One region of the Janthinobacterium sp. NKUCC06_STL genome, then DNA from elsewhere that is predicted to be linked to it. Evidence: predicted binding sites of a transcription regulator. Region 1 holds the regulator's gene; the other holds the start of a gene.

Region 1 (7,363 bases):
ACCACGCCCAGCACGGCGCTGCCGAGTAACATCAGGGTCAGTTCAAGCGAGGAAAACATGGGTTGCCCGGTACGGTCAATGGAAATCGTTGTTTGTTGTGACTGGCAAGTTTTTTGCTTTCCTAATTCGTTTATACTTTGGGCATGAGTGTAACCCATGAAAAAACAATGCTGAAAGCTTTTGATCGAATTGACATGCAAGCGACGACCGAGCGCGCCGTCGCGCTGGCCCGCACCACCTTGCAGATCGAGTCCGACGCCATCGTTGCGCTGCACGCGCGCCTGGCCACGGACGACAGCGTGGGCCGCGCCGTGGCGCTGTTGCTGCAATGCAAAGGAAGAGTCGTCGTCTCCGGCATCGGCAAATCCGGCCATATCGCGCGCAAGATTGCCGCCACCCTCGCTTCCACCGGCACGCCGGCCCTGTTCGTGCATCCGGCCGAAGCGGCCCATGGCGACCTGGGCATGGTCACCTCGGACGATGCCTTTATTGCCATATCGTATTCGGGCGAATCGTCGGAACTGATGGCCATCATGCCCGTCGTCAAGCGCATGGGCGGCGTACTGATTTCCATGACGGGTAAGCCGAATTCCAGCCTGGCCCAGCTGGCCGACGTGCACCTGGATGTTTCCGTTGAAAAAGAAGCCTGTCCGCTGAACCTGGCGCCGACGGCCAGCACCACCGTCACCCTGGCCCTGGGCGACGCGCTCGCCGTGGCCTTGCTCGACTTGCGCGGCTTCAAGGAAGAAGATTTCGCCCGCTCGCATCCGGGTGGTGCCCTGGGCCGCCGCCTGCTCACGCACGTGCATGACGTCATGCGCAGCGGCGAACGGGTGCCGCAAGTGCCCGTGCAGGCATCCCTGCTGCAGGCGCTGGAAGAAATGACGAAGAAGGGCATGGGCATGACGGCCGTCGTCGATGCGGACAACCGCCCCGTGGGCGTGTTTACGGATGGCGACTTGCGCCGCATGTTCGAGCGCGTGCAGGATTTCACGCAAGTGGCGATCCGCGACGTCATGCATGCGCAGCCGCGCAGCATCGCGCCCGAACGCCTGGCCGTCGATGCCGTGGCCGTGATGGAGCAGTTCCGCATCAACCAGATGCTGGTCGTCGATGCCGACGGCAAGCTGGTGGGCGCGCTGCATATCCATGATCTGACGCAAGCGAAGGTGATCTGATGGACAGCGTAGCGGACAACCTGGCGCGCGCGGCCAAGGTCAAACTGATGATCTTTGACGTCGATGGCGTGCTCACCGACGGCAGCCTGCATTTCGGCCCGGACGGCGAGATGATGAAAACATTTAATGTGTATGATGGCCTGGGCATCAAGCTGCTGCAGGAATCGGGCGTGCAGACGGCCATCATCAGCGCGCGCCGCTCGGCCATCACGGCGCGCCGCGCGCAGGACCTGGGCATTACCCATGTGCATCAGGGCGGCCACGACAAGCTGACGCCGTTTCGCGAACTGCTGGCGCTGACAGGCTTGACGGAAGAGCAATGCGGCTATATCGGCGATGACGTCATCGATGCGCCCATCCTGAAGCGCGTCGGTTTTGCCGTCAGCGTGCCTGGCGGGCGTCCCGAAGCGCAGGGCCTGGCGCACCATGTGACGCAGGCCGGCGGCGGTCGCGGCGCCGTGCGCGAGATCTGCGAATTCCTGCTGCGCGCCCAGGACAACTATGCGCGCGTCATGGCGCCGTTCCTGGAGTGAGGCGCGCCTCGCCAGTGACCTTTGAAAGAGTGAAGCCCTATGCGTAAGCCAGGAGGCGCCCATCGCTGGCGCATGATTTTTACCGTGCTGGGCGCGGTTGTTGTCGCGTTGGCCAGCTTTTGGCTGCTTGAAGTGATGAACAAGAACAGCCAGGACATCACGGCCAGCAAGCACCTGGATGAGCCCGACTATTTCATCACCAATTTCAGCCTGGTGCGCATGGATTTGACGGGTAAGCCCAGCTATATCGTGTCGGGCACCAAGCTCACGCATTATCCGGCCGACGATTCGTCCGATATCGACCAGCCTTTCGTGCGCAAGCTCACGCCAGGCATGCCGCCGATGAACATGAATGCGGAACTGGCGCATATCGACCAGGACAATACCCGGCTGCAACTGCACCGCAAGGTCGTGATCGACCGCGTGGCCAGTCCGAAGGCGCAGAACCTGACGGTCAGGACGGAAGCGCTGACGGTGTTCCCGGATGAGGAAAGAATGGAATCGGACGTGCCTGTCGATATCCTGACGGGCACCTCGCGCCTCAATGGCATCGGCATGAAGGCCAATAATGCCACCGGCGTGGTCGAAGTGCAGAATGCGCTGCGCATGGTCCTCCCGCCGAAACCGCGCCCGGCCGCGGCGTCAAAATGACAGAATGAAACAAGGAAACCATACTATGAAGAAAATTTTGCTGTTGACCGTATTTTCCCTGGCCATCATGGGCGTGGCGCATGCCGAGAAGGCCGATTCCGAGAAGGAAGCCGTCATCACGGCACGTAGCGGCCACATCGATGACATCAAGCAGGTGCGCACCCTGACGGGCGACGTCGTGCTGGTCAAGGGTACCCTGACCATGAAGGCGGGCCGGGCCCTGATCACGGAAGATCCGCAAGGCTACCAGTTCATTACTTTCTGGGCCGATCCCGGCAAGCTCGCCACCTTCCGCCAGAAGCGCGATGGCGCGGGCGACCTGTGGGTCGAAGGCGAAGCGGAGCGCGTGGAATACAACAACAAAACGGAAGTGGTGAAACTGTTTTCCAGAGCCAAGCTGACGCGCCTGGAAGGCGCGAAAGTGACCGATGTGGCCAACGGCGCCTTCATCTCGTATGACAGCCGCAAGGAAGAATTTGCGATGGAAAATTCCAACAGCGGCACCAGCACCGCGGATGGCGGCAGCGTGCGCATGGTGATCCAGCCGAAGACCAAGGCGCCGGCGGCGGAGAAAGCGCCGGCCACGCCCGCGCCAGGAAAGAAATAATGGAAAATACACGTTGCGGCAGCACCCTGATCGTTCGCGGGCTGCAAAAAACCTATGGCAAGCGGCAAGTCGTGCATGATGTCTCGCTGCAAGTCGAATGCGGCGAAGTGGTGGGGTTGCTGGGCCCGAACGGCGCCGGCAAGACTACCTCGTTCTACATGATCGTCGGCCTGGTGCCGTCGGACGGCGGCAGCATCGATATCAGCGGCGTGGACATTTCCAGCCTGCCGATCCACCGCCGCGCGCAGATGGGCCTGTCCTACCTGCCGCAGGAAGCGTCCGTCTTTCGCAAGCTGACGGTGGAAGACAATATCCGCGCCGTGCTGGAAATCCAGACCGTTGAAGGCCGTCCTTTGAAGAAGGCCGAGATCGAGGAGCGCCTGGACAAATTGCTGGCCGACTTGCAGATTGAAAAGCTGCGCGAGAACCAGGCCCTGTCCCTGTCGGGCGGCGAGCGCCGCCGCGTGGAAATCGCCCGCGCGCTGGCCACCGATCCCCGTTTCGTGCTGCTCGACGAGCCGTTCGCCGGCGTTGATCCGATCGCCGTGATCGAGATCCAGCGCATCGTGCGCTTCTTGAAGGAGCGCAATATCGGCGTGCTGATCACCGATCATAATGTGCGCGAGACGCTGGGTATCTGCGACCGTGCCTACATCATCAACCAGGGCTCGGTGCTGGCGTCGGGACGCCCCGACGACATCATCGCGAACGAGTCGGTACGCCGGGTCTATCTGGGCGAACACTTCCGCATGTAAGCCAATGAAACAATCATTGCAGCTGCGCACTTCGCAGCACCTGGCACTGACGCCGCAGTTGCAGCAATCGATACGCCTGTTGCAATTGTCTACCCTGGAATTGCACCAGGAACTAGAGCAACTGCTGACGGACAATCCCTTGCTCGAGCGCCTCGACGATCCGCTCGACCGTTCGCTGCGCCTGCTGTCCGACGGCGCCTTGAGTTCCACGGCGGCGCCGGCCGAAGCGCCGCCCCAGCCGCCAAGCCAGGACGCGCCTGCCGCGCCGGCCGAAGCGGAAACCTTTGACGGCGAGGCGGGCGACAGTCCGGCTGCCGCGGACGGTGGCGACAGCGACTGGAGCGAGGCGAGCCGCGGCAAGGCGCCAGACGATGAAGATTCGCGTCCGCAGCTGGAGGCCCATCACTGCACCCTGCGCGAGCACCTGATGGAGCAGATGCGCGTGACGGTGCTCGAGTTGCGCGACCGCGCGCTGGTCGAGCTGATCATCGACGCGCTCGACGACAATGGCTACCTGGAAGAGTCGCTCGACGACATCCTGGCGCGCCTGCCGGAAGAGCTGGAAATCGACGCCGACGAGATGCGCACGGCCTTGTCGCTGCTGCAAAGTTTCGATCCGCCGGGCGTGGGCGCGCGCAATGCGTCCGAATGCCTGGCCCTGCAAATCAAGCGCTTGCCGCACATCGCCATGGTGACGCGGCGCATGGCCCTCGTCATCGTGGAAAAGCACCTGGCCTGGTTTGCCCAGCGCGATTTCAACAAGCTGAAAAAAGCCCTCGATTGCGACGAGGAAGACTTGCGCGAAGCGCAGACGGTGATTCGCCAGTGCAATCCGCATCCGGGCGCCGTGTTCGCCTCGGACGTGTCCGATTACGTGGTGCCTGACGTCGTCGTCAAGCGCGCGCGCAATGGCTGGCAAGTGACCCTGAACAACGACGTCATGCCGCGCCTGCGCGTCAACGCCATGTACGCCAACCTGCTCAAGCAGGGCAAGGGCGAAGGCGCCATGGGCGCACAGTTGCAGGAAGCCAAGTGGCTGATCAAGAATATGCGCCAGCGCTTCGACACCATCCTGCGCGTGGCACAGGCGATAGTAGAAAGACAAAAGAACTTTTTCTCGCATGGGGCCGTTGCCATGCGCCCCCTTGTGCTCCGTGAAATAGCTGATACACTGGGTTTACACGAGAGTACTATCTCGCGGGTAACAACTCAAAAGTACATGCTGACCCCGCACGGCATGTTCGAGTTGAAATATTTCTTTGGTAGCCACGTCGCCACCGAAGCGGGGGGCGAAGCGTCATCGACGGCGATACGGGCATTGATCGTGCAACTGACAGGAGCAGAAGACCCTAAAAATCCTTTATCCGACAGTAAGATTGCGGACATGCTGGGGGAACAAGGCATGGTGATTGCGCGACGTACTGTTGCCAAATACCGGGAAGCGTTGAAAATTCCGCCAGTGAGCCTGCGTAAGTGTTTGTAAGTTTTTTTCGGTTCCTCTGCGGGCCGGATACGATGGACCGCACGAACCCGATCATCTTTAGGAGTGTGTATGAATCTCACCATCAGCGGACATCATCTCGAAGTGACACCAGCCATCCGTGAATACGTACAAACGAAGCTGGAGCGCGTGAAACGTCATTTCGATCAAGTCATCGATATCGCCGTGATTCTGACCGTGGATAACCTCAAAGAGAAAGAAAAACGTCAAAAGGCTGAAGTCAACCTGCGTTTGAGTGGCAAGACTGTCTATGTGGAAAGCCTGGCGCACGACCTGTACGCCGCGATCGATACCCTGATCGACAAGCTCGATAGGCAAGTGATGAAATACAAAACCAAAGTGCAAGGGCACGGTAAAGAGGCGATCAAGCATCTGCCAGACAACTCCGAGGAAGACGCCGTCGTCGCCGTTTAAGGCCACCCGCTTCCAGCAGTTGTGATCAACTAAGGGCGCACATCTTGCGCCCTTTTTTGCGCCTGGACCTGTTGAACGCAATCTTCCCCGCGCAGGCGCTAGAATGTTTGCACTTTCACTTCTTTCCTGCCTGCCATGAGCGACTTCGTCCAGACCTCCATCCGCAACCGCACCGGGCACATCGTGCTCGACCGTCCGAAAGCCTTGAATTCCCTGTCGCTGGAGATGGTGCGCGCCCTGAGCGCGGTCCTGCTGGCCTGGCGCGATGATCCGCACGTGGACGCCGTGGTGATCCGTTCCAGCAGCGAAAAAGCCCTGTGCGCCGGCGGCGACATCCGCTTCTTTTACGATGCGGGACTGGCCACGCCGCAAGGCGGCAGCGCCTTGCTGGAAGATTTCTTTACGGAAGAATACGCCTTAAATCATGTGATTCATTTCTATCCAAAACCGTATATTGCCGTGATGGATGGCGTGGTGATGGGCGGCGGCATGGGCGTGGCGCAAGCCGGGCCCGGCAACCGCCTGCGTATCGTCACGGGCCGCACGCGCATGGCCATGCCGGAAGTTAATATCGGCCTGTTCCCTGACGTGGGCGGCAGTTATTTTCTTTCCCGCCTGGCCGGTCAGCTGGGCCTGTATCTGGGCTTGACGGGCTTGACCATCAACGCGGCCGATGCCCTGTACACGGGCCTGGCCGATGTCTACCTGCCCGAGGCGCAGATGGGGGCGTTGCTGGCCCTGTTCGACTCGACGCCGGGCGAGGCCTTGCCGGTAGCCATCAAGGCGCTGGCGGCGCCGTTCCAGGCCGGGGCGGGGGACTCTTCCCTGGCGACGGCGCGCGCGGCGCTGGACCGCCACTTCGGCGCGCCGTCCGTGGCGGCCATCATGGCCTCGCTGGCGCAGGACGACAGCGCGTTCGCCACCAAGGCGCTGGCAGCCATGCGCCTGCGTTCGCCCTTGATGATGTCGGTGACCCTGGAATTGTTGCAGCGGGGCGCTCACCTGGGCGTGGCCGATTGTCTGCGACTGGAGCGCACGGTGGTGCGCCACAACTTCGCGCATGGCGAAGTGCTCGAGGGCGTGCGCGCGCTGGTGGTCGACAAGGACAATGCGCCGCGCTGGAACCCCGCCAGCCTGGACGAGGTCGACGCTGCCATGGTGGCGCGCTTCTTTGCCCCCGTCTGGCCGGCTCAAGCGCATCCGCTGCGCCACCTGAATTAACTAGGAGCGTTCGCGGTGGCGCAGGACCACGCGCTCGTTGGGGCCGAAGTATTGCGCCAGCCGTTCCGCCATGTACACGGAGCGGTGCTGGCCGCCCGTGCAGCCGAGCGCCACCGTCAGGTAGCTGCGGTTGTCGGACTTGAATGACGGCAACCATTTTTCGATGAAGGCGCGAATGTCGGCCAGCAGTTCCAGCGCGCTCGGCTGCGCGTCGAGGAAGGCGATCACGGGCGCGTCGCGTCCGTCGAGGGGGCGCAGCGCCAGGTCGTAATAGGGATTCGGCAAGGCCCGCACGTCGAAGACGAAATCGGCGTCCAGCGGTACGCCCAGCTTGAAGGCGAACGATTCGAAGAACAGGGTCAGCGGCGCGCGTTCGGAGGCGACGATATCCTTGATCCAGGCGCGCAGCTTGTTGGCGCTCAGTTCCGACGTGTCGATCACATGGCCCAGCTGTTCGATGGCCGACAGGCGCTCGCGTTCTTCCGAGATGCACTCGATCAGGG
Region 2 (7,363 bases), on a different contig from region 1:
CCGTCAGCAAAAAGAAAACACCCGGCGGACAGGGAGACACCCATCCGAGTGGCCCGGATGCTTCACCCCGTTACTTCGATGCCAGCTTGAAAACCCACACGGAACCGCCCTGCTCCAGGAAGTTGACTTTCTTCGCCACTTCGCCGCCCCACAACGGCACCGCGCCACCCCAGCCGGAAACGACGGCTACATATTGCGTGTCGCCATCCTGCCAGGTGACGGGCGGCGCCACGACGCCGGAGCCCGTCTGAAATTTCCACAGTTCCTTGCCTGTCTTCGCATCGACGGCTTTCAGGAAGCCTTCCGGCGTGCCGTAGAACACCAGGTTGCCGGCCGTACTCATCACGCCGCCCCACAGCGGCGCGTTGTTCTTGATTTCCCACACGATCTTGCCCGTCTTCGGATCGACGGCGCGCATGGCGCCGATGTAGTCGTCAAACAAGGGCTTGATGGTGAAACCGGCACCGAGGAAAGCGCCGCCCTTCTTGTAGCTGATCGGCTCATTCCAGATATCCATGCCCCATTCGTTCGCCGGCACATAGAACAGCTTGGTTTGCGGCGAGTACGCCATCGGCATCTGGTTTTTGGCGCCGAGGAAAGCGGGCGCGGCAAACACGGTCGTGCCCTTCTTGCCCTCCTCTCCCTTGGTCGGGTCGCCAGGACGGCCGGCGGCGATGTAGTTCGGCCGGCCCGTCTTCAGGTCGATGCTGCTGGCCCAGGTGATTTTCTTCACAAACGGAAAGGCGTTCTGCAGCTTGCCCGTGTTGGCGTCGATGACATAGAAGAAACCATTGCGGTCGGCCTTGCCGCCGTAGCGCTTGCCATCCATGTCGAAGGTAACGAATTCGTTGGCGCCATCGAAATCCCAGGCATCGTTCGGCGTGTTTTGATACGCCCACTTGATCTGTCCCGTTTTCACGTCCAGCGCCACGGTGGAGGACGAGTACAGGTTGTCGCCGGGACGCAAGTGGCTGTTCCACGGCGCCGGGTTGCCGGTGCCAAAGTAGGCGAGCTTGGTTTGCGGATCGTAGGTGCCGCCCATCCACGTCGAGGCGCCGCCCGTTTTCCACAAGTCGCCCGGCCAGGTCTTGTTCACCGTTCCCGAAATGCCGTTATCGATCGCTTTGCCATCCTTGTCATAGCGGTGGCCCATATGGCCTTCCACCGTCGGCCGGCTCCACACGAGGTCGCCCGTCATCGGGTTGCGCGCTTCGACCCTGCCAACGATGCCAAATTCCCCACCCGACACACCCGTCAGCAGCAAGCCTTCGGCGATCAGCGGCGCGGCCGTCATCGAGTAGCCAGCCGCATAATCATCGACTTTTTCCTTCCAGACGATCTTGCCCGTGTTCTGGTCCAGCGCCACCAGGTAGGCGTCGAGCGTGCCAAAAATCACCAGGTTGCCGTACAGGGCGGCACCGCGGTTGACCACGTCGCAGCAGGGCATGATGCCGTCCGGCAAGCGATGCTCATATTTCCACAGCTTGGCGCCCGTTTTCAAGTCGACGGCAAAGATACGCGAATACGAGGCCGTGACGAACATCTTGCCGTTGTGAATCAGCGGCTGCGATTCCTGGCCACGCTGCTTTTCGCCGCCAAACGAGAACGACCAGGCCGGCACCAGCTTGGCCACGGTCTTGTCATTGATTTGCGTCAACGGCGAATAGCGCTGGCCCTGCGTGCCCATGCCGAACGACAGCACACTGGCCGGATTCTTCGCCGTGCTGTCGAGCATGGCATTGGTGACATTGCCCACGTCGGCTGCCTGAACCAACGAGGCGACACTCAAAGCGACGACTATCCCCATGATTTTTTTCTGCACAATCATCTCCCTCTGTTTTATTAGTATGTGTGTGTATCAAGTCTTGCGGTGCTCATGCGGCTGGGCATGCAACAGCGCGCACTCTTCATCGGTGAACAGGCGCGAGCGCGTCAAAAAGCGCTTGCCCGTACCGTTGTCGAGTGAAAACATGCCGCCATTGCCATCGACCACATCGATAATCAACTGGGTATGCTCCCAGTACTCGAATTGCTCGAGTCCCATGTAAAACGGTGTGCCATTCAAATTGCCGAGATAGATATCGGTATCGCTGACATCGAACTCGCCCAGCGCATAGCACATGGGCGCGCTGCCGTCGCAGCAACCGCCCGACTGGAAAAACATCAGCGGGCCGTGACGCTGGCGCAACTTGTCCATCATTTCCAGCGCCGCATCGGTGGCGACCACCCGGGCAATTGCTGCACTCATGGCATCCCTTTCTGCGCCCCGCACCTGGACTACAAGCGCGGCGCGTGTACCGGTTTAGAAGAAGCCCAGCGCTTTCGGGCTATAGCTCACCAGCAAGTTCTTCGTTTGCTGGTAATGATCGAGCATCATCTTGTGGTTTTCGCGGCCGATACCCGATTGCTTGTAGCCACCGAACGCGGCGTGGGCTGGATACAGGTGGTAGCAATTGGTCCACACGCGGCCCGCCTGGATGGCGCGGCCCATGCGGAAGGCGCGTGAACCATCGCGCGTCCACAGGCCGGCACCCAGGCCATACAAGGTGTCGTTGGCAATCGCCAGCGCTTCGGCCTCATCCTTGAAGGTGGTCACGGAGACGACCGGTCCGAAGATTTCTTCCTGGAAGATACGCATCTTGTTATTGCCCTTGAACACGGTCGGACGCACGTAGTAGCCGCCTTCCAGGTCGCCCGCCTGCGTGTTGCGCGCGCCGCCGGCCAGCACTTCCGCGCCTTCCTGGCGGCCGATGTCGAGGTAGGACAGAATTTTTTCCAGCTGCTCCTGCGACGCCTGCGCGCCGATCATGGTGGACGAGTCGAGCGGGTTGCCCTGCTTGATGGCGGCCACGCGCTTCAAGGCCCGTTCGATGAATTTCTCGTAGATCGATTCCTGGATCAGCACGCGCGACGGGCAGGTGCACACCTCGCCCTGGTTCAGCGCAAACATGGTGAAGCCTTCGAGGCACTTGTCGAAATACTCGTCGTCCGCATCCATCACGTCTTCAAAGAAGATGTTCGGCGACTTGCCGCCCAGCTCCAGGGTGACGGGAATCAGGTTTTGCGCGGCATAACCCATGATCAGGCGGCCCGTGCCCGTTTCACCCGTAAAGGCGATCTTGGCGATGCGCTTGCTCGACGCCAGCGGCTTGCCCGCTTCCAGGCCGAAACCGTTGATGATGTTCAGCACGCCCGGCGGCAGCAAGTCGCCGATCAGCTCGATCAACACCATGATGGACGCTGGGGTCTGCTCGGCCGGCTTGAGCACTACGCAATTGCCGGCGGCCAGGGCTGGCGCCAGTTTCCACACGGCCATCAGGATCGGGAAATTCCAAGGGATGATCTGGCCCACGACGCCCAGCGGCTCGTGGTAGTGGTAGGCATAGGTTTCCGCATCGATTTGCGCGACGGAACCTTCCTGCGCGCGGATGCAGCCGGCAAAATAACGGAAATGGTCGATGGCCAGCGGAATGTCGGCATTCATCGTTTCGCGGATCGGCTTGCCGTTGTCAATGGTTTCCGCCGTGGCGATCAGGCTCAAGTTCTGCTCGATGCGGTCGGCGATGCGGTTCAGGATATTGGCGCGCTCGGCAGGCGAGGTCTTGCCCCAGGCATCCTTGGCGGCATGCGCGGCGTCCAAGGCCAGCTCGACGTCTTCCGCCGTGGAACGGGCGATTTCGCAAAACGGCAGGCCGGTGATCGGCGTGATGTTAGGAAAGTATTCACCTTTTACTGGGGCAACGAATTTGCCGCCGATGTAATTGTCATAGCGTTGTTTGAAGGGATTGGCTACGCCCAGTTTGCTGATGTCTGCGAGATTCATGTCGTCCTCTATCGGGTTAATTAGAATGGAATTACTTAATTAAAATCAAACGTCCTGGTACAGATGGGGTGAGTACACGGAGTCTTCCGCAAATGCCGTGCCAGCTCGCCATCCCACTACAAACTTAGCCGGTTTTACTCTTGTTGCAAGGGCGCGGCATCAATACCGGCGCGCTTTTCAGCGCATGCCCGGGCTTGAGCCGCTGCACAATGGAACAGGTGTACCAGACTGGAACACCTGCGCCTGTGCCACTAGCGAATCACCACGCCCCATGGCAATTCGCCCACGGCAATATCGGCCACCTTGCGCGCGCTGGCCGTGTCGATGACGGAAACGCTGTTCGAGCGGCCATTGGCCACGTACAGCTTGGCGCCATCGGGCGTGATGGCCATATTCCACGGACGCTTGCCGACGGGAATGGTGGCCGTCACCTTGTTGCTGGCCGTGTCGATCACCATCACCGTGCCGTCGATACCGTTCGAGACATACACCTGCTTGCCGCCGGGATGGACCACGATGCCATTCGCATTCTTGCCAGCGGGAATGGTGGCAATAGCCTTGCGCGCGGCCATGTCGATGACGTAGACGGCATTGACCAGTTCGCACGCCACGTAGGCACGCCCCGAGTCCGGACTGAAGCCGATGCCGCGCGGACGCAGTCCCACGGCAATGGACGCGACCTGGCGGCGTTGTGCCACATCAATGACGTCGACTTGCTCGGCCTCTTCCGCGCTGACCAGCAGCCAGCGCCCATCGGGGCTGAACACGGCATGTTCCGGGTTACGTCCGTGCACCTTGATATCGGCAAGCAAGCTGCCTGTATGCCCGTCGAGCAAGGCCACGCTATTGTTTTCCTCGACGGCCACGGCCACGTGGCTACCATCTTGCGAAGCGCTGACACCTTCCGGCGACTTGCCCAGCGCCACCGTGCGCACGGGCGCGCCGCCAGCGTTATCGATCAGCAGCAAGGCGCTGCTGGCCGCGTCCGTGACAAACAATTGCCGCCCGCTGGGGTTGGCGGCAATGCCGCGCGGACGCTTGCCCGCGGCGATCTGGCGCACGACCTGATCGGTGGCCGTATCGATCACGCTCAGGGTGCCCGATTTTTCATTGGGAACATAGGCAAAGGGGACGGCCTGGACGGCGGTGCTGGCGAGCGCCGGCAACAGCCAGAAAACTTGGCGCAAGCGCAGGAAGAAGTTGGGCATAATCACCTTTTCAATGGCAAAACACAGGAAAAGCGCGCGGCATCGGCGCATCTGAACATTGCTGCATGCAAACGCCGTGCCACTGACACGCGTATAATTTCAGCCCACCAATGGAGACATGGCAGGCATATTGCTTGATACAACTATGCAGACCTGCGCCGCGCACGCGACCAAAGCAGGCTTTTATTCACATTGGAGAATCCGCATGCAGCATCGTTTCCGCCTGAACACCATCGCCAGCCTGTTTGTCGCTGGTAGCGCCACCCTCGCCCCCCACGTCTTTGCCGCCGAGGCAGCTGACCTGGCCAACGGGCAACTGATGGATACGGTGGTCGTCAGCGGCAGCCGCATCGCCCACCCCAGCCAGGAAGTGCCGGCCTCGATCGACGTCGTCGACAGCGCCCGTATCCAGGATGGCCAAATCCGCGTCAACGCGTCGGAAGCGCTGGCCGCCGTGCCGGGCCTGGTCGTGCAAAATCGTCAGAACTATGCGCAAGACTTGCAGATCTCGTCGCGCGGCTTCGGCGCCCGCTCCGCCTTTGGCGTGCGCGGCGTCAAACTGATCAGCGATGGCATTCCCGCCAGCATGCCGGACGGCCAGGGCCAGGCCGCCACCTTCAACCTCGACACGGCCGAGCGCATCGAAGTACTGCGTGGACCGTTTTCTGCCATCTACGGCAACCATTCGGGCGGCGTGATCCAGCTGTTTTCCAAGGATGGACAAAATCCCCCGTCCGTCGAATTGAATGTGACGGGCGGCAGCTATGGCACCAACAAGGTGGACTTGACGGCGCAAGGCCAGGCCGGCGGCATCGGCTACGTGCTCGACGGCTCGCGCTTCCGCACCGATGGTTTCCGCGACCACAGCGCCGCCACGCGCGAACAGGCGTTCGGCAAGATCACCGTCAAGCCGACGGCGGACAGCAAGCTGACCATCGTCGCCAACAGCCTGCATCAGGGCAACACACAAGATCCGCTGGGCGCCACCTGGGCCACGTTTGTCCGCGACCCGCGCGCTGGCGAAATCGACACGACTGTTACGCAAGGTCCGAAACCCACCTTGGCCGAGCGCTACAACACGCGCAAGAGCATCGACCATCAGCAAATCGGCGCCACCTATGAACAATCGTTCGGCAACGACCGCCTGCATGTGATGGTGTATGGCGGCAACCGCGACGTGATCCAGTACCAGGCTTTTACCAAAGGCTTCCAGGCGCCATCCAGCCATTCAGGCGGTGTGGTCGACTTCCAGCGTCAGTTCTATGGCATCGATACCAACTGGCTGCACGTGAACCAGCTGGCCGGCGGCAAGCTGAGCACGACCATCGGCATCGATTATGGCCGCTCCAGCGACGACCGCACCGGCTATGAAAATTACATCGGCAACACGTTTGGCGTAAAAGGCAAGCTGCGCCGCGACGAGCAGAATGTCGTCTCCAGCCTCGATCCCTATATCCAGGCGGAATGGCAAAGCGGCCCATGGCTGCTCAGCGCAGGTGTGCGCTACAGCAAGATGAAAGTGGCGGTCGACGACCACTATCTCAGCAATGGCAACGACAGCGGCAGCCTGGAGTTCAGCCACACGACACCGGTGCTGGGCCTGCTGTATAAACTCACGCCGAACGTCAACGTCTACGCCAGCGCCGCGCGCGGTTTTGAGGCCCCCACCCTGAACGAACTGTTTTACTCGGGCACCGGTGGCGGCTTCAATTACCAACTGAAACCGGCCACCAGCACCAACCTGGAAGCGGGCATCAAGGCCAGAATCGCCAACAACACCCACGTAAACGTGGCCGTGTTCCAGATCAAGACAAACGACGAGTTGGTGGTCGACAAGTCCAGCGGCGGGCGCACCAGCTATCGCAATGCGGGTAAAACATTGCGCCAGGGCATGGAAGTGTCGCTGGACTCGAACTTGCCATATGGCTTCACGACAAAAGTGGCCCTCACCAGCCTGCACGCCGTGTATGACCAGGCGTTTGGCAGCGTGCGCGAAGGCAGCCGCTTGCCGGGCGTACCCAGCGCCAACCTGTTCGCGGAACTGGCCTGGAAAGACACGCTCGACCGCTTTGGCGCGGCGCTGGAAAGCGTGGCCAGCAACCAGGTCTACGCGGAAGACAGCAACAGCGAAAAACCGGCGCCCGGCTACACGGTGTTCAATGCGCGCTTCAACGCCAAACAAAATGTAGGGAACTGGCGCTTCAAGGAATTTGCCCGCCTGAACAATCTTTTCGACAAGACCTACGTGGGCTCCGTCATCGTCGGCGACAGCAACAAGCGCTACTATGAAGCGGCGCCGGGACGTAACTGGCTGCTGGGTGTCAGCGCGCAA

Evidence for each region. Region 1 encodes sigma-54, which starts transcription at its own class of promoters, with help from an activator protein. Its sites were predicted from a motif close to TGGCANGNAANCTGCTTT; they were not measured.
Region 2: a site for sigma-54 is predicted at 3,909-3,926, ahead of adh (aldehyde dehydrogenase). Genes of this name have one in related genera too.

What each region holds. Positions count from the first base shown of each region.
Region 1 is NZ_JAHKQY010000003.1:594,622-601,984, forward strand. Features, by position in the region: gene KO539_RS15255 (monovalent cation:proton antiporter family protein) at 1-59, opposite strand, end outside; gene KO539_RS15260 (SIS domain-containing protein) at 168-1,178, shown strand; gene KO539_RS15265 (HAD family hydrolase) at 1,178-1,711, shown strand; gene lptC (LPS export ABC transporter periplasmic protein LptC) at 1,751-2,362, shown strand; gene lptA (lipopolysaccharide transport periplasmic protein LptA) at 2,388-2,969, shown strand; gene lptB (LPS export ABC transporter ATP-binding protein) at 2,969-3,724, shown strand; gene KO539_RS15285 (RNA polymerase factor sigma-54) at 3,729-5,207, shown strand; gene hpf (ribosome hibernation-promoting factor, HPF/YfiA family) at 5,277-5,639, shown strand; gene KO539_RS15295 (enoyl-CoA hydratase/isomerase family protein) at 5,775-6,860, shown strand; gene rapZ (RNase adapter RapZ) at 6,861-7,363, opposite strand, start outside.
Region 2 is NZ_JAHKQY010000019.1:1,715-9,077, reverse strand. Features, by position in the region: gene KO539_RS29695 (PQQ-dependent methanol/ethanol family dehydrogenase) at 71-1,807, opposite strand; gene KO539_RS29690 (DUF779 domain-containing protein) at 1,859-2,248, opposite strand; gene adh (aldehyde dehydrogenase) at 2,303-3,823, opposite strand; gene KO539_RS29680 (beta-propeller fold lactonase family protein) at 4,075-5,031, opposite strand; gene KO539_RS29675 (TonB-dependent receptor) at 5,237-7,363, shown strand, end outside.